4 regions of the Alteromonas sp. M12 genome follow, and region 4 is predicted to be linked to each of the others. Evidence: predicted binding sites of a transcription regulator. Region 4 holds the regulator's gene; each other region holds the start of a gene.
What was found. The regulator sigma-54, encoded in region 4, starts transcription at its own class of promoters, with help from an activator protein. The targets are predictions, from matches to a motif close to GTTGGCACGNNNNTNGNNT.

Region 1 (4,825 bases), 1.5 Mb from region 4:
AGGCTTGGAAATTGAATTGGCTGCTGATGATATCATCACCTTACTCAATGCAAAATACGCAGAGATTAGGCAGCAGTAAATCCCTTTTGGTTTACTATTTTAAACATGGACAGCCATATTATTTTAAACATGGACAGCCATATAGCATGAGCCAATATTTTAAACATGGACAGCCATATAGCATGAGCCAACATGGACAGCCACAAACTAGACTAGAACTAGACTCTTAGGAAAATAGAATCAACTATGCTTTAGTATGATTAATTCAGGGAGTGAATTATGCCACTGGCAAGGAAGCGACAAATCAATCTTTCAGATACCCCTTATTATCATTGTGTATCCCGATGTGTCCGGCGTGCCTTTTTGTGTGGTGAAGATGAACTGACAGGGAAAAGCTATGAGCATCGTCGCCAGTGGGTAGAAGACAGGTTATTGTTTTTGACCACCGTCTTTGCCATCGAAGTTTGTGCCTATGCAGTGATGAGCAATCACACCCATGTGGTGTTACATGTGAATGCTGACAAAGCTAAACATTGGACGGATACAGAGATTGCTCAGCGCTGGCACAAGCTTCACAAAGGAACCTTGCTCTCACAAAGGTTAACCTCAAAAGAAGCTCCCGTGTTCACAGACGCTGAACAAATCACACTCCAGTCAACCTTGTCCGTTTATCATAATCGCTTAACCGACATTAGCTGGTTTATGCGAGAATTGAATGAGCCGATTGCTCGACAAGCTAATCAAGAGGATGACTGTACCGGTCACTTTTGGGAAGGGCGATTCAAGTCACAAGCACTGTTAGATGAACATGCCTTAGCAGCCTGTATGGTGTACGTAGACTTAAACCCTATCCGGGCAAAAATGGCAACAACCCCAGAGTCTTCTAACCACACCAGTATTAAACGCCGTATTCATGATTTTAAGAAAGGTTATCAGCCCTCTACGTTAATGCCCTTTGTTGGCAACCCAAAACCGCAGGGGCTAATGTTCGATTTAGTCGAATATCTTAAGTTGGTTGACCTATCTGGTCGCAGTATTAATCCTCACAAACGAGGTGCAATTGATATGAATGAATCACCCATATTGCAACGTTTAGGGGTGGATGAACACACCTGGCAAGATATGTTTTTGACCTTTGAAACCAATTTTAGCGTGGCTGCAGGGCAATCAGACACCTTGAAACGCTATAAGCGAAAACGTCGGCAAAAGAATTCTGTAGGCTAACGATTCCACTAAAGCCGCTTTTCATTTCAATTGTTTCTTTGCACAAGAGACAGGCCTCCCCCTGCACTAAATTCAGCTCAATAGCGCCCATTTCCCAGAAACCGATGATTCCATAGGTATTTATCTAGATAATGAGCGTATTAAAACCTTTTCGATAAAATCCATTAATAGTTATGAGCCACGATCTTTCAATACTTTCAAAGGTGGCTGTCCAGATTTGAGATATTTGAAAAAAGGTGGCTGTCCAGATTTGAGATATTTTCCTCCCTTCTTTTTGTCAGGGTTTTTTACAAAATTTACAATTTGTTAACTAGTGGGGAATTAAAACGCTTAGTTTTCAACATGGTTGAAAATTTGGCACAAGGTATGCTGAAGCAATTACGTAGTTTTACAAATGTTAAGTAGTAGATCTAAGTGAGCCTATGTAATTAACAAGGAATAAAAATATGATAAATCGTTTCTCTAAACTCAGTATAGGGGGGGCTATATTGGCTTGCAGTACGGCTGCTTCAGCTAATTTAATCAACCTATTCGAAACTCAACGTGAAACCGATTTCGCCTATGCTGGCGTAGGGGGATTGCGTGGCACAGGAGTAGGTGATATTGCACTATCTGGTGTGTCAGGCACGGTCAGTCAAGCCTATCTATACTGGCATGGTCCTACATCATCAAGCGATTCAACATTTAATGCTAACGTTATGTTCAATGGCAGTGCTATTTCAGGCACTAATATCGGTTTTTCTGATGATAATTTCTGGGGACAGGATAACAGCCAAGCCTACCGCGCGGATGTGACTGGCTTAGTCAGTGGCGATGGTACCTATGCTTTGTCAGGATTCTCGCCTGACAATTCAAATGGAGCATCTTTGGTCGTTTATTACGACGATGGTGATACCACAAACAACAGAGATATAGTGACATTCGATGGCAATGATGCGAATTTCCCAAACTCTTATGATCCTGATGGATGGGACGTGACTTTGCCTGGTATTAATTATTCTGGTGGAACCGCTTCTCTAGTAATGGGGGTAAGTGATGGACAAGATTTTGGGATAGGCAACGATGGCCAATTTTTCATTAATGGCGTTGATATCGCAGGTCTTTTCGATGGCGCTTCAGTTCCCGCTACACCTGGCTCATCGGTAGGTAATGGCGGTCTTTGGGATTTAGTTGAGATTGATATAACGTCTTTCTTATCATTAGGCAGCAATACTATTAACTTGACCCATAGTGGCTTTCAAGATGCACTGAGCGCTGTTCACTTTCATGTGAATTTACCAGCCGGTGCTGCACCATCGGACCCAGGTCAAGTGCCTGAACCAGGCGTTTTATTGCTGTTAGCATCCGGTTTATTGATGCTTAAACGCCGTAAATAGTAAACGTTAGTCTGATAGTGACAAAGGGCACACGCTGGAATATGCGTGTGCTCTTTTTAGTTACGTTATGGGTTTCCCTAAAAAGCTTCGCAACGCAAAGCTTCAAAAATTATAAACGCCACAAAGTAGAAATAAATTGTTGTATCAGTCGCTTGAGTGCAAAAGGGAGCTTTGAGGGATCTATGTTCTTCCAACTTTACCAACCTAGCTATAAATAATTAAGTTTGAAAGACTGTTTCTGGCAGGATACTGGCTGCGAAAACAGACAAAGAGCATTAATTTCGACGGACTGATTTAGGTTAAGCTATTCCCTTTAATGATTCAGTTGAGTTATGTGCAGTAATTCTCCAGCGGGGCCCCACAGATAAAAAACCTTGGCCCACGATTCGGCTTGAATCTCTGATAATTTGGTTTTGTATTGTGACTTTTTGGCTAAAGTGTAGGCTTCCTCAATATCAGATACGCATATCTGTAACATCAAATTTTCGGCTAATTGTTGATTATAAAAACGCTGTATGAAAAATTCACATTCGCCATTTTTGCACAAGGTGAGATCATCTGTAACGTATTCACTGGTAAATCCCAATTGATTATAAAAACTGACCGATTTTTGATAATCTAAACTGGGTATAAATACTTTGATATCTTCAACTTGCATAGGGCTCCTGCTTTATTCATCTTCAGGTTCTACGGGTCTAGCTTTCTTACGCATGGGAATATGACCCACATCAACCCCTTCTTGGGCGCGGATCCGTTTTTGCGGTTTAGGGGCATTTTGCGGCGCGACTTTTTTGGCTTTTTTCTGTGGCGCACCTTTTAAAGCTCGTTGTTTAAGCGGTTTAAGTCCCTTGAATTTGCCTTCAAGTCCCTCAAGCTCACTGAAACTAATACTTTGTTGTAAAATTCCTTTGATGGTAATAAAACTCTGCCAATCTTTAGGACCAACAAGAGATGCTGCATTGCCTTTACTACCAGCTCGTCCAGTGCGTCCAATGCGATGTATGTACTCGTCTGCCAATTTGGGCAAGTCAAAATTGATTACCCATTCGACTTTTCGGAGATCTAAACCTCGTGAGGCTACGTCGGTGGTGACCAATACTTGATGTTGACCACGACTAAAGGCATTCATAATGTTACTTCGTTGAGACTGGGTTAAACTAGCGCTCAAAGCTGCGCTATCTATGCCATCTGCCGCTAATAATAGAGACAGTTTCTCAGTGTCTTCTCTGGTTGCGGTAAAAACAATTACTTGTTTGTTATCCGTATTTTCCAGCAATTTTTTGAGCAATGAAATTTTATGATCTAAATGATCTGCCAAATAAAATTGCTGTTCAATATCGAGGTGTTGTTCTCTTGAGTCACCCACACTTATTCGTTGTGGCGCATTCAACATTCTTTCGGTTAGATAATGTAATTCTGCTGAATCTAATGTGGCAGAGAACATCATTGTCTGTCTTTTGCGGTGATCAGCACAACGGTCAATTAACTTTAATTCCTCCGCAAAACCTAAATCTAACATGCGATCTGCTTCATCAAGGATAAGTAACTCTAGTCCATTCAAATATAGACTTTTCCCTTTTACATGATCAGCTACTCTGCCAGCTGTACCTACAACAAACTGCGGGTTTCGTTTTAGCGCCTTAACTTGATCATTAAAATTTTCACCACCTAAAATGAGAGTCGCAAAAATATTCTGATTGGCAATTAACCATTTGAGCTGCATGAATACTTGTTTTGCCAATTCCCTTGTCGGCGCTAAAATTAGCACTCTTGGGTCTTTTCGACTCAGGGCTCGTTGTTTAAGTACCCGTTGTAGCGCAGGAATTAAAAACGCGAGCGTTTTCCCCGAACCCGTTTTAGAAGATGCTAGCAAATCTTTGCCAAGCAGGCCTTGTCCAATGGCTTTCGCCTGAATTTCAGTTACTTCTTGAAAGCCTTTTATTTCTAGGGCTTTTAAAATTCGATGGTCTAGGGGAAAGTCATTAAATTGCAAAGTTTGTTCTCTTTTAGGGCTTGGAATTGATCAAATGGAGATATTAACACACAGATGTAATTTTCATCTGAAAACTTATCTCAATGATAATTAGGGTATTGAGTTTGCGAATGCGCTTACCGTGCTCAGTTACCCTATTTGATTATGTCATTGCAAGCTAACCATAAATCCTAATCGGTTCGCGGAGTTATTTTTACAGCGCTTAAAATGCCATTCTTTACTTTGAATCTCT
Region 2 (4,825 bases), 480 kb from region 4:
TGGAATTGGTAGACACGCTGGATTTAGGTTCCAGTGCTTCACGGCGTGAGAGTTCAAGTCTCTCCTTCCGCACCATATTTAGAAGATCCCTTCTCAATATCTCAGTTATTTAATAACCGTTAAACTCCCTTATTTTCCTTCTGTCCTTTTTCTTAATTTTCTTTGTGTCTATTTAACGATAAGCATCCTTGCCTATTTTCGTTTTTCTAAATTTTCTGAATACTTAGGTTTTCTGAAGGAATATCTAAATATAAACTAATCACTTGACCACCACGTAATACGCTAAACACCAATGTTTGAGCGGTGGGCAGTAATGTTTGAACGGCCTCTAGTCCCTCTTCTGTGGTGATATCGTTACCATTTATTTTTTGTAAAATATCACCTTGTTTGAAATTTGCACTTTTATACAGTTTTGGATTCATGCCTGGAGACACGTTAAAACCTGCCGATAAGTCATTTTGGTCAAACGGTGAAATATGAATAATGTGCTCTAATAATTTAGGCCGATTGCCAATTGATTTTGCAATGTCATCATCATTGGAATTTTGATCATAACCATTTGATGAGTTTGAATTGGTATTAGTGCTTCCCTTGTCTTCATCACTCGAAGCGGTTCCTCTAAGCAATAAAACCTGTCGTTGACCTTCATTTAACAATATAACCCTATCGTTCCTTATTTCTTGAATAACCGCATTGGTGTATGCAATTTGGTCCTCAATAAAGTAAGTGCGAATTTGTAAACGTGATTGAATGGTTGCTGAGGCTTCAGTATCCACATCACTGGCTACCACGCCTATTAATGAAATATCTAATGGGCTTGGCGGTATACCTTCCAAATCTATTTCTTGTTCCTCCGGCTGTGAATGTTGTGGATGCTGTTGTTGTTGCATACCGATATCGCCGGTCTCATTCAGTAACTCTTTTTTGACTTCCTCTGACAGCTCAATTGGCTCATGAGCAGGAGGTGCAAACATGACATAACACAATACTGCTATTGCGATGAAAAGGATGGTTAGAATTATTTTGCTATTGCTATTGCTCATGCAGAGAACTCGGGAGTAAATTTGTATTAATGTTAGGTGCAGGATAACCATCACTAGCTTGCTTCTCAATGCCTATTTCAGGGGGACACCCTAATAACGGTTATCAATACATCTTAAAGAAGGCTTTTGTTACTTTGTCTAACAAATACTAAAGGCAAGTAACGCAAATTTTAAGGTAATTTAATTGGACTCGCATTTATGACTTAAATTATGAATAAGTGGTTCTTATTTTTGTTCAGTATTTAAGTTTATGTTTCATATTTTAAGTTTTGTTTTTGATAAATTATATTAAATCAATTAAAACAATGGGTTACACTTATTTTTAAATCTGGCATGGTGTGTGCATTGATATCTGTAGAGATTAAAATTTATCCGAAGTGGAGTGGTAAAATGAGTTTTTTTACAGATAAGAAAACATTGTTAGTTGGAGCGTTATCACTAATTGGCAGTGTTTCAGCAGTGATGCTGACAACTCAAGCCAATAGTAGCAGTGTTCCTTTTTTTACCGAATCGGGCAGTACCCCGCAAATGGTTATTAAACAGAACGTCGCAAAAGAACAATCCTATATATTACAGGGGTTAGGTCGCGATGCTCTAGTTTCTGCAGTAGAGCGCGTTGGTGGTGCGGTGGCTCGTGAATTCCCTATTATCAACGCCATAAGCGCATATTTGTCTGTTTCTCAGGCTGATGAACTAGCCAATATATCTGGTTTGCACGTTACCGCAGATAGAAACGTAATGACCATGGGAAGTGATAATGGGAAGTTGGAAAGTGCATCAGGCCAACTTAAAAAATTCGCCATCGATAATAATATCGCCACTCAAACTCAGGCAGATTTGTTGCATGAAAGGGGGATTACTGGACGAGGTGTGACAGTAGCTGTTTTAGACAGCGGTACATTGATGGGCGGAAGCCAAGGTAAATATTTATTACGCAATCAATATGACCGTGCTCGTGCATTTTATAAGTATAACGCGATTAAAAGTAAAAAGACGCGAACTTTGAATGATGACCAAAACGGTCATGGTAGTCACGTGACCGGGATAATTGCCAGCAGTTTAAAAAGTGAAGATGGTAAGTTTAACGGCATGGCGCCAGATGTATATTTGTTATCTGTTAAAGCCTTTGATGCTTCAGGAAACGGCAGCTATACGGATGTGTTAGACGGCTTAAACTATATCTATCAAAACCGTAATCGCTATCGTATCCGTGTGCTAAATTTGTCGTTAGGGGCTAGTGTGCAATCTAACTATTGGAGCGATCCAATTAACCAAGCTGTGATGCGTTTATGGGATGCTGGTATTGTAGTGGTGACTTCAGTGGGTAACACTGGCTCAGATTATGCGACAGTGTCAGTTCCAGGTAACAATCCGTATATTATTACCGTTGGTGCAGCGACAGACAGTTATACTCCCAGCGATGCAAGTGATGATCGTATGACTACGTTCTCGTCTAAGGGACCTTCAGTAGAGGGCTTTGTTAAACCTGAAATCGTAGCATTTGGCGGGCATATCAGCTCTAAAATGAACAAAAATTTACTGAAAAACAAAAACTTCGTAGAATCTGAGACCGGTGAAGATTACCACATGATATCTGGTACTTCACAGGCAGCTGCAGTGGTTACAGGTACGGTTGCTTTAATGTTGCAACACAATCCTTACTTAAGCCCTGATGATGTAAAGTGTCGTTTGATTGATTCAGCGTCAGCTATGACAGATCCATCTACAGGTGAAGCTTATGGTCCTTTCACACAAGGTGCAGGTCTAATCAATGCCTATGCGGCAGTTACAAGTACTGCTTCAGGTTGTGCCAATGTAGGCTTAGATCTTACAGCTGATTTGAACGGTGTTGCTCACTTTAAAGGGCCAGCACGAGTGACTGAACAAGGTCAACTGTTGTTAGCACTAGGTAATGGTGAATTCGTAGCTGAAGGTTCAATCTGGGATGGTACGACAACAATTGAAGGCTCTATCTGGGATGGACTTACTGCAATTGAAGGTTCAATTTGGGATGGGACCACTGCACTTCAAGGTTCAATTTGGGATGGTTCAACGACTATTGAAGGTTCAATCTGGGATGGCACTACTGCCCTGCAAGGCTCGATTTGGGATGGTTCTACTATACTTGAAGGTTCAATCTGGGATGGATTCTCAGTATTAGAAGGTTCAATTTGGGATGGCACTACCGCCCTTGAAGGTTCACTTTGGGATGGTTTGTCTAGTCTTGAAGGTTCAATCTGGGATGGTTCTACTGCCCTTGAAGGTTCGATTTGGGATGGTTTATCGTCTATCCAAGGCTCAATTTGGGATGCCTTAACTTCAATCGAAGGTTCAGTATGGGATGGAAATACATCAATCGAATCTGTCGACCAAGCATTGTTAGACGAATCTGTAGCGAATGATGAACAACAATCAAATCAGCTATTGGAAATTGAAATAGACTAATTAATTCTACATTGCGTAATAGCAAGCTGCATTCCATGAATGCAGCTTGCTTGTTTCAGAATAAAAGAGTTATCAATTTTGGTTGAACATGTGGTAATCGGCTACTAAGATGCTCATGCTTTCAACGATTAGGACAAAATAAATAGATGAAGTCATTGATGCTAGTTAAAAACCTAAAATTACAAATAATGCTTATTTTAATTGTATTGTTTAGCGCTTTTAACGCGATAGCAGATAATGAAAATATTAAGTTTCAGCGTATTACCCTAGATCAAGGGTTGTCCCAAGAAAATATATTAACCGCCTTTCAGGACTCTGAAGGATACATGTGGTTTGGCACGCAAGAAGGCCTGAACCGATATGATGGTTATCAATTCAAAGTATTCACTTACAGTTCCAGAAATAAAGACTCGTTAAGTTCTGATTGGGTCTATTCGATTATAGAGCCGCAAAAAAATGTCTTATGGATAGGCACACGCAATGGCGTTAATGTGTTTGATAAAAGCTCGCAAACCTTCAAACATTACCGATATCAAGCCGCAGACAAAGGTAGTATAAATTCAGACACTGTGCGAGTACTGTTTAACTCATCACAAAATCAAATTTGGATTGGCACTGACAACGGATTGAATATATATAATCCAGCCACTGATGATTTCACTAATGTAGCCCTTAGCGCTGACGAAACAAAGCGTATTTCAGTGCAAAGTATCAGCGAAGACCAGCAAGGCAATTTGTGGGTCTCAGCCCTAGGTTTAGGCGTAATCAAACTCGACGCCAATTCCCATCAGGTTTTAGTGGACGCTGCGGAAATGGACCTAGTTACGGGGGGGCAAACTAATCAAGTAAAGACAATTATGGTTGATAGTCAACAAAGGCTTTGGCTAGGCAGTGATAAAGGTGCAACTGTTATTACTTTGCCCAAAGAAGCGAATGATGATTACAGAGTTTGGTTACCTGAGCCCCTAGTTGACCAGAAAATCAGCCATATATATCAAGATCGCAATAATAAAATTTGGTTAGCTACCTCTGACGGTCTTTTTCGATTGGAAAGCGATAGTGAATCGTTTTTACATATCAAACCTGAAAAACAAAACCCTTATAGCCTTTCAGATAGCAAGTTAACTTACTTATTCCAAGATCGCGGTAATGTGTTTTGGGTAGGAAGTATTAAGGGGTTGAACAAGTGGAATACGGCTACCTCTAACTTTGACCACATTCGGGAAGCGGTAGACAAATCAAAAAGCCTTAGCGGTAGTTACATCAATACTTTTTTTGACGGCAAAGAAAATCAAATCTGGATAGGCTCGATTGGTGGATTGGATTTGTTAAATGTT
Region 3 (4,825 bases), 330 kb from region 4:
GCTTAATTTACAAGCAATTACAGTAGATAGTGCAAAAGATGAGTTTCGAAATGGAATGTAACTAAATTAGTGCAATGGAGAATAAGAAATTCAATCAATTGAGTAATAGTGTTAGGAGCAATGTGCTGAATGAATACTAAACAGTTGGAGTATTTTTTAATAACCGTGCAAAAAGGTAGTATTGCCGCAGCAGCCAGAGAATTAGACATTGCTCAACCAGCTATCAGTCAGCAATTAGCAAACTTGGAAAGAGAAATGAGCGCCGCTTTGCTTGAACGTAGCTTTCGAGGAGTAACCCTAACGCAAGCCGGGCAAATATTTGTTAATCATGCTCAAACCATCACAAAAACAATCAATGACGCCAAAATTGAACTACAACAGTTAATAAGTAATCGCTCAGGTACAGTTCGGGTGGGCATGCTACCCTCTATCGGTAACGTTTTGTCCATGCCGCTGATCGCTGAAATTAATCGTTTCCATCCGCATATAAAATTAGAAATCAGCACGGGGCCCTCATACGCTGTAAAAGAATGGCTGAAAACCAACCAACTCGATATTGCTTTAACCTATGAGCAAGAAATTGATCAGAATTTCATGACCACCTATCCTCTTATTGAAGAATATATGTATCTTGTTGTGGGCAGTAATGACAGTGCTGCCAATTATCAACAATTGCTTAACCGAGATACAGTGAATTTTTGGGAGTTGAGCCAATTTGAACTATTAACCCCTGGTTTAAAAGACGCACTGGGACAATTAATAAACACTTATGAACTCACCACAGGCGTTGCCTTAAAACATAATAAAGCCTATTCCGGGCAACTGATGACAGGTTTAAGGCAAGTAATTCAAGGTGAAGGTTTAATGATTTTACCTTCCTCAGCAATGTACCATTTAGAAGAAAGCAAGGTAGTCAAAACGTTAAAAATTGAACAACCGGAGATGACGCGTCTGGTACTAGCAACTACCAATAAGAGTATGCGTATCTCTGATGCCTCGATACAAATGTTGAATGTGATTAAAACCGTAACAGCAAGCGAACAATCCTTAGCTCATTGGCGAGGTCGATTAGCAATGGCATCTGCAACGCCCGCAAATAGTCTATCAACGCTAAGCGCCGCCGCTATCTAACCTGGTAACCTTTTTACCTATATTTGGCTGATGCAGCTTCTTATTGCGGTGTGAATGATTCAGAGCTAAGCAAAGCTGAACCAGTTGAAGAAGTTTGAATATTACCTTCTCTTAAATCTAATAATCGTAGGCCTCTTTGCGCATGATCCAAAGCCTGGGCTTGCCAATTTGATTGATGAAAGCGTTTTGAAGAGTAATAATAATATTCAGCACGCTGGAGACGCAGTCGACTACTGCGGTCTTGTTTCGTTTTATCCACCCTCTGTAACCTTTGCTCAAAATTTTTCAATAAATGAATCACAGGATCAGGTTTAGTTTCAGGTACAGGTTCGGTTTGCCCAATCACCACTGCCGAACTTAAAATTGCCACAATAATTACCGAAAATAACGTTAACTTTTTCATTGCGATATCCTATTCTCTGCACTTTTAACTTATAGACTGTTTTGCAGTTTTGATACCAAAATGAAAGGACAATTAATAGATTCCATAAAACAGATATTATCTATATAAACAATAACTTAAGTCAATTAAAACAGATTTAAACAGCACCTGATAAAATTACGTTCGCGTAGATAAGAAAAAATTGCTTATTGGCTTGTAATTTATACTTAGATTTTAAATGCGGGGTTGACGAGCTAAATTAATAGTAAAAAAAGCGAAAGGCTAAATAGCTCGTAACAATAGACTGATTATAGTTCTAGTGGAGTTTGAGTCTGAACTGGATTGCAATTCATAAATAGAACCAGCCACAAAAGATGCCAACAGACCTCGAGGTGAGCTAATCCACTGTTTAGATTGATCCTGTGCCTTATCTAAAGCGTGACGTTTGATGTCTTTCGACACTTTATACAGCTCAGCTTTGTTTTCAACGATGGCTTTTTGATTAGCTAATAAATCTAACATGTTAATCGCCTTATTTTTCTCGTCTTAGTGACTAGTTTTGCGCGGATGAATTTTCACTTCTAGGCTCAAATAAAGTCTTGATAGTGGTTGATAAACCAATCGAACGAATCGCATTTTTGAAAATTCGATGTATGACCCAGAACATTAATACATTGATGACAATTAACGACAAGGCAACTATCAGCCAATGCACGCCAAAGGCATGTGCTCCATATCCAAATGTCAGTAGCAGTGTCGTCCAAATGATTAAACTGATCCCCACCAGCAACAAAACACAAACTGCGCTAAGCAATAGTGCTTTACCTGATAGCGTTAACTCCTGAACAGCCAACGACTTGGCTTTGCTAATTTGCTCTTTTTGCGCATCCCATACTCTAGACCAATGGGCCTGCAGGTCCGAAAAATCTACAGCGTCATCTTTAGGCGCTGTAGACTCTTCATTATGGTGAGCGTTACCATCAACCATCGTCAGTTTACTTTCTTTTCAGAAATGCAGTGAGAGCCATACCTGCGGCAAATGCAATACCGGCGGTGGCAAGGGGATTTTCTTTAGTGAATTTGCCCACTGCAGATGAATTCCAGTAATCCTGCGCTTGTTGCTGTTTTTCCGATAGAGTTTCAGCTGAGGCGTTTGCTGAGTGTCTCACTTTTTCTTCAGTTTTAGCAGCTTGTTTTGCTAAGGAATCAACTGAATGATGAAGCGCATCAGTCATTTTATCTGCGATTGGAGTCTCCGACTTAGCAGTTGTTTCGTTAGCCATCTTTGCTGCCGATTGCGTTTGGTTCGTCATCTTGTTCTCCTTTTAAAGTTAGAATGCTATCGCCCCATAAATGGCGTATAGTACTTTTAAAAGTGCAACGACTATGCCATCGAGAATTAAAGAACTAAGTCATTAAAAAACAGATGGTTAGAATAAGCATCTAACATGCTCTATTGAAAAATAGGGTTAACCTTGTAAATAGTTCTGATATCCTTTGCAACAATTACATCCATCTTTGAGAGCACTATCTTGGAAATAGGTCTTATCTGTTCAAGCTGCTTTTTAGTAGCGATAACCTTACTACCCTTGTTGCCGAGTAATCATTGGTTATGTCGTAGCTGGGAATTTCCTAGGGTTCAGATCGTTTGCTTGATAATCTTCAACGTACTAATGGTTTTATCCTTAACCGAGGACTACCTAATGTACACTCTGCTGATAGTTAATTTAGCGAGCTTAATTTATCAGTCAATTTGGATTCTGCCTTACACATTTTTATATCCAAAAGAAGTGGAGCACGCTGATAGCTCATCAACTGAATCCAAGGTATCTATTAAAGTCATTACTGCAAACGTTTTAATGCCCAACAGATCGGCACAAAAACTAATTGATTTAATCCGTCAATACGAGCCAGATATTGTTGTTACGTTAGAGACCAACAAATGGTGGCAAGACGCAATGGAACCCATTCATGCCGACTTTCCCTTCAGAGTAAATAAACCATTAGATAACCTCTACGGAATGCACGTTTACAGCAAACACGAAATATCGGATTTAGAGGTACTGGAATTAATTGAAAAAGATATTCCCTCTGTTCATTGCCATATTAAATTTACCGAAAGCGTCAAAGTTAAATTCCATTTTTTACATCCAGCGCCGCCTTCACCTACTGAAAATGACACGGCAAAACCCAGAGATAAAGAGCTCATTTTAATAGCCAATAAAGTCGAGCCGTCCAAACAACCAATAATAGTCACCGGAGATCTAAATGACGTAGCTTGGTCACCTACCACAAGAGCTTTTCGGAAACTAAGTGGATTAAAAGATCCAAGGATTGGTCGCGGCTTCTTTAACACTTTTCATGCAGATTACCCGATAATCAGATGGCCATTAGATCACCTCTTTCATTCTCAACATTTTATGTTGGCTGACATTAAAAGGCTGCCATCGATTGATTCTGATCATTTCCCTCTCTATACAGAGTTAGTGATAAAAGATAAATGGGATTAACACATTGGGGGAATTCAGGGAGAGGAATAGGAGCAGTCCGCTAGCAAGATTAGGTTTTGCAACACGGACTTAACTCTATTGCAGATTCAATCTATCGTTTAGCGATAATCCAAACAGCGTGAATTATGCCTGGCAAATAGCCGAGGATTGTAAGCAATATATTTAAGAAAAATGCGCCACTAAAGCCCACTTGTAAAAACACCCCAACTGGGGGTAAAAGAATAGCCAATATTAGCCTAATGATATCCATAATTTACCTCTTGATTCATTTGTTGTTAGTTGATAATAATATTAGAAGCCGCTCAATGAGCGGCTAGCTATCATTAAGTTATCGGTTAAGCAGTGAGTTCCTGCAGGGCTTTCATCTCGTCATGACAAGCTTGCATAGTGCCTCGAATTTCTCTAAGGGCTAACGTACATGTATCAGGCTGCTTTTCTGCAAGTGCCTCGTCGATTACTTCGAGTGTCTTGTCCTCAACCTCTTCAAGTTGACTAATGTAGGTATGCTCTTTATCAAAAGATAAAAAACCTACCAATTTTGTGTACATGTTGCGTACATTGACGGCGATGGACTCACCAGTTTCTTTCTCACCTTGCTCTGCAATAGCAAAAGGCTGAAGTGCTTCGATTGCGGCTTTTTTCTCAAACATCATTCTCGCAAACACTTGCTTTACAGACTCATGGGTTGCTGTATCTATACTTTCTTCATAAAAATCTGCGCCTGCTTTTAGCACTTCAATCACGTCTGCTACTTTGTTCACTTGTTTTACTTCATTACTCATAAAAATCTCCTATTAATGAC
Region 4 (4,825 bases):
GGGGTCACTGCCATTTTCCAACCCGAAAGCATTCGCAATCGGCAAACTGACGACACTAAAAAAACTGAAGAAGAGCAAGACAAGTTGCAGGATGAAAAACCTTAATGGCAACGTTAAAAGCGACCAATTTAGCGAAGTCTTATAAATCTCGGCAAGTGGTGCGAGATGTAAGCATTGAAGTTTCTACTGGACAGATTGTTGGCCTGTTAGGTCCCAATGGTGCAGGTAAAACGACCACCTTCTATATGATTGTTGGGTTAGTGCCACTCGATAAAGGCGAGATTTATATTGATCAGACCGAGTTAACCTTACAACCCATGCACATCCGTGCACGAAAAGGAATTGGTTATCTTCCTCAAGAATCATCTATATTTCGTAAGTTAACCGTTTACCAAAATATCATGGCAATTTTGCAAACCCGAAAAGAATTAAGTTCTGATCAGCGAGAAGAGCAAGCGGATGCATTATTGGATGAATTCAATATTAACCATATTCGTAACAGCCTTGGCATGAGTTTATCAGGCGGGGAGCGCAGAAGAGTCGAGATCGCTCGTGCATTAGCGGCCGCCCCTGAGTTTATTCTATTGGATGAACCCTTTGCTGGTGTTGACCCGATTTCAGTAAACGATATAAAAAAAATAATTCAACACCTACGCGATAGAGGTATTGGTGTATTAATAACTGATCATAATGTGCGTGAAACGCTAGACGTGTGTGAAAAAGCGTATATTGTGAGTCATGGTGAATTGATAGCTTCTGGAACCGCAGAAGAAGTTTTAAATAATCAACAAGTCAGAGATGTATACCTTGGCGAGCAATTCAAGCTATAGTAGAGGTATGTTGTTTTTAACCAAAGCTTTGTGGCTAAACAAGTAAGAATAAAAAAACTAAATGAAACCCTCGTTACAATTAAAATTCAGCCAGCAACTAACAATGACGCCTCAATTGCAACAGGCTATACGTCTATTGCAATTATCAACGCTGGATTTACAACAGGAAATACAGGAAGCGTTAGAATCGAATCCACTTTTAGAAGTAGAAGACGGTTCAGATATCCCTACTGGGGATTCCGCTTTAGCAGACAGTAATGACAAGTTCTCAGAGGAGACGGTATCCGCAAGTTCTGATTCCATGGATACAAACGAGGCATTAGAAAAAGCAGATATCCCAGACGAATTACCCATAGATAGCACATGGGACGAATATATCAGTGCCTCCTCAGCCCCCGCCTCAATAAGCGGTGGTAGTGGCGGCGATGACGACCAAATTTTCCAAGGTGAAACAACCGAAAATATTCAAGATCACCTATTGTGGCAGATGCGCTTAACGCCTTTTTCTGAAGTTGATACTGCCATAGCAATCGCAATTATCGACTCTATTGATGAGTCTGGTTACCTCACTATCAGCACCGAAGATGTTCTTGCTAGTCTCGACCATGAAGAGGTTGAACTTGATGAGGTGGAATGCGTTTTAAAACGTATTCAAATGTTCGACCCTATTGGTTCAGGCTCAAGAAATCCGCAAGAATGTTTAATGGTACAAATGAATCAATTTGCACCTGACACCCCTTGGTTAAATGAAGCTAAGTTATTAATCAGCGAATATGCTGACTTATTAGGCAGTAAAGATTACCGAACTTTAATGCGTAAAACTCGTCTAAAAGAAGACGAATTACGAGAAGCTATGCGGTTATTGCAAACACTCAATCCACGCCCTGGTAGTTCATTGTTAATCGGTGAATCTGAATACGTCATTCCAGATGTTTCAGTGATGAAGAAAAATGGTCGTTGGCAAGTTGAGCTAAATCCCGATAGTTTGCCTAAGCTGAATGTAAATCAGCAATATGCGGCAATGAGCCGGAACGCTAAAAACACCAGTGATAGTCAATTTATTCGGTCGCATATGCAAGAAGCCAAGTGGTTTATAAAAAGTCTAGAGAGTCGTAATGACACTTTACTCAAAGTCGCAAACTGCATTGTTCAGCAGCAGGTTGGTTTTTTTGAGCATGGACCTGAAATGATGAAACCAATGGTGTTAAATGATGTCGCAGAAATGGTAGATATGCATGAATCAACTATTTCCCGTGTTACCACACAGAAATATATGCATACGCCTAGAGGAATTTATGAACTTAAATACTTTTTCTCCAGCCATGTAGCAACTGATTCTGGAGGAGAGTGTTCCTCAACGGCAATTCGCGCATTAATTAAAAAACTCGTCGCAGCAGAGCTTCCTACCAAGCCTCTTAGCGACAGTAAGATTGCTGATCTACTGGCAGACCAAGGTATTCAGGTCGCCCGTAGGACAATAGCAAAATACCGGGAGTCTTTATCGATCCCACCGTCTAACCAACGCAAGAGCCTGCTGTAGGCTCAACAACAGAAGGAATACGCTAATATGCAAATTAACCTTACTGGCCATCATGTAGAAATTACAGATTCTTTGCGAGATTATGTAGACAATAAATTTACAAAGCTAGAAAGGCATTTTGATCATATCAACAATGTCCATGTCATTCTTAATGTCGAGAAGCTTAATCAAAAAGCTGAAGCGACAGTTCATCTTAGCGGAGGCGAAGTATTTGCAACCTCAGAGCACAACGATATGTACGCAGCAATTGACGGATTGATAGATAAGCTTGATCGACAGGTAATCAAGCACAAGGAAAAAATTAAGCGTCATTAACATATATTAGATTAATTAATGGAAATTAAAGACATCCTTTCCCCTGACTGCACAAGTTGTGCAGTCCAGGGGACAAGTAAAAAACGAATTCTTGAAACTATCAGCCTAATAGCGGCAGAAAAAATCGATGACATTGATCAGACAACGATTTTAAATAGTCTGGTTAGCCGCGAAAAGATGGGCAGCACAGGAATCGGGAATGGTATTGCATTGCCACACGGTAGACTGTCGGGTTTAAAGGATGTGGTCGCAGTGCTAATCACCAGTGATCCTTCTATCAACTTTGACGCTGTGGATAATTGTCCTGTGGACATATTTTTCGCAATTTTAGTACCTGAAGATAAAGCCGCCGGACACCTGCAAACCTTAGCAACCATCGCGACAAAATTAAGTGATAAGGAAATTCTGAAACGTATTCGTCGTGCAGAAGATAATGCTCAGTTATACGAGGCAATCGTTGCATGAAACTGATAATTATTAGTGGCCGCTCTGGTTCAGGAAAATCTATTGCACTAAGGTCTTTAGAAGACTTAGGTTACTATTGCGTCGACAATATTCCAGTTAACCTATTACCGACTCTAACCCATACGGTTATGGATGAATATGACCAAGTGGCCGTGAGTATCGATGTTAGAAACCTTCCCAAGGTACCTGGTGAATTAGTCGAAATTCTTGATTATTTGCCTGCCACTTGGGACATGACCATAGTCTATTTAGATGCCAGTGATGACATGCTGATAAAACGCTTCAGCGAAACTCGTCGACTGCATCCGTTATCTCGTCAAAACAAATCTCTTTCGGATGCGATTCAGGCAGAGGGTCAACTGTTAGCCCCTATTGCGGAACGCGCCGACTTATATCTAGATACAGACAAACTTTCGGTGCATCAATTAGCTGAATTGGTTCGAGAGCGAATTCTAGGCAAGAAAAGCTCTAGGCTAGTTTTGGTATTTGAATCCTTCGGTTTTAAATACGGCATTCCTAAAGACGCCGATTATGTATTCGATGCGCGATTTTTACCTAACCCACATTGGGAGCCAGACTTAAAGCACCTCAGTGGATTAGACTCTCCGGTCGAGATATTTTTAGGCTCACAGCCAATAGTGACGAAATTTATCTGGCAAATTCAAAATCTCATTTCAACTTGGCTTCCTCATCTAGAAAGAAACAATCGTAGTTACGTGACAGTAGCAATCGGTTGTACTGGAGGCCAACATCGCTCAGTTTATGTGGCTGAGTCACTCGCTAAAACATTTTCAGCGTCTCACCCAGATGTTCAAATAAGGCACCGAGAGTTAAATCGATGAATCGATTTGAAAAGCAAATAGTCATCGTTAACAAACTTGGATTACACGCAAGAGCGGCTACTGAATTAGTCAAAGTAGCCAATCAATTTGATGCCGTTGTTACCCTAGTTCAAGGGGAGAAATCGGCTTCCGCAAATAGTGTATTGGGCTTGATGATGTTAGAAAGCTCCCAAGGCAAAGAAGTTAACGTCATTAGCGAAGGAGTCGATGCTGAACACGCCCTTGCCGCGATTGAAAAACTCATAGTTGAGAAATTTCACGAAAACGAATAGTTAAGCAATGTGCAAATAATTGCTGACCTGCTGCCCTTAGTCCTCTAAACTATTAGTATTAGTAGTTTTTTCATTGAGCTGCATATTCATGGCAGAAGCATTAGAGGTTAAACACGCCCAACGACAACTGAAGGCTATCAATCAAGCCTTGGCCAGTGGTCGCTTTATGCATGTCCGCAAAACAATTCACGACATGCCAGCTTGCGACATCGCCCTTCTTCTAGAGTCTTCCCCAAGCAAATCAAGAACTGAACTGTGGGAAATGTTGGACTCCGATTTTTATGGCGATGTATTAGAAGAACTGTCCGAAGATGTACGTAATGGCATCATCGGACAAATGCTTCCAGACAAAGTTGTTGATGCCCTAGAAGACATGGAGATTGATAACTTAGCGGAAACGTTAAGCAGTTTACCGCAATCGGTCTCAAAAGACGTGCTGAAATCGATGGATGAGCAAGACCGTCAGCGCGCAGAAAAAGCCCTTTCTTATGGTGAGGATACCGCCGGGTTCATTATGAATACCGACACCATAACCCTACGCAGCGATGTAAACATTGATGT

Region 1: a site for sigma-54 is predicted at 1,578-1,596, ahead of VUI23_RS09535 (PEP-CTERM sorting domain-containing protein). Genes of this name have one in related genera too.
Region 2: a site for sigma-54 is predicted at 1,371-1,389, ahead of VUI23_RS05330 (S8 family peptidase). Genes of this name have one in related genera too.
Region 3: a site for sigma-54 is predicted at 2,889-2,907, ahead of VUI23_RS04675 (DUF883 domain-containing protein). Genes of this name have one in related genera too.

What each region holds. Positions count from the first base shown of each region.
Region 1 covers NZ_CP144164.1:2,226,739-2,231,563, forward strand. Annotated here, with positions in the region: gene ybaK (Cys-tRNA(Pro) deacylase) at 1-79, shown strand, start outside; gene VUI23_RS09530 (transposase) at 280-1,224, shown strand; gene VUI23_RS09535 (PEP-CTERM sorting domain-containing protein) at 1,671-2,600, shown strand; gene VUI23_RS09540 (lactoylglutathione lyase) at 2,914-3,258, opposite strand; gene VUI23_RS09545 (DEAD/DEAH box helicase) at 3,271-4,593, opposite strand.
Region 2 covers NZ_CP144164.1:1,251,638-1,256,462, forward strand. Annotated here, with positions in the region: tRNA gene VUI23_RS05320 (tRNA-Leu) at 1-75, shown strand, start outside; gene VUI23_RS05325 (type II secretion system protein N) at 207-1,043, opposite strand; gene VUI23_RS05330 (S8 family peptidase) at 1,434-3,488, shown strand; gene VUI23_RS05335 (two-component regulator propeller domain-containing protein) at 3,635-4,825, shown strand, end outside.
Region 3 covers NZ_CP144164.1:1,102,833-1,107,657, reverse strand. Annotated here, with positions in the region: gene VUI23_RS04695 (LysR family transcriptional regulator) at 130-1,131, shown strand; gene VUI23_RS04690 (hypothetical protein) at 1,172-1,534, opposite strand; gene VUI23_RS04685 (hypothetical protein) at 1,796-2,035, opposite strand; gene VUI23_RS04680 (hypothetical protein) at 2,067-2,501, opposite strand; gene VUI23_RS04675 (DUF883 domain-containing protein) at 2,509-2,826, opposite strand; gene VUI23_RS04670 (endonuclease/exonuclease/phosphatase family protein) at 3,217-4,023, shown strand; gene VUI23_RS04665 (YqaE/Pmp3 family membrane protein) at 4,115-4,273, opposite strand; gene VUI23_RS04660 (PA2169 family four-helix-bundle protein) at 4,359-4,805, opposite strand.
Region 4 covers NZ_CP144164.1:776,183-781,007, reverse strand. Annotated here, with positions in the region: gene lptA (lipopolysaccharide transport periplasmic protein LptA) at 1-105, shown strand, start outside; gene lptB (LPS export ABC transporter ATP-binding protein) at 105-830, shown strand; gene VUI23_RS03275 (RNA polymerase factor sigma-54) at 892-2,370, shown strand; gene hpf (ribosome hibernation promoting factor) at 2,398-2,685, shown strand; gene ptsN (PTS IIA-like nitrogen regulatory protein PtsN) at 2,704-3,150, shown strand; gene rapZ (RNase adapter RapZ) at 3,147-3,992, shown strand; gene VUI23_RS03255 (HPr family phosphocarrier protein) at 3,989-4,264, shown strand; gene mgtE (magnesium transporter) at 4,353-4,825, shown strand, end outside.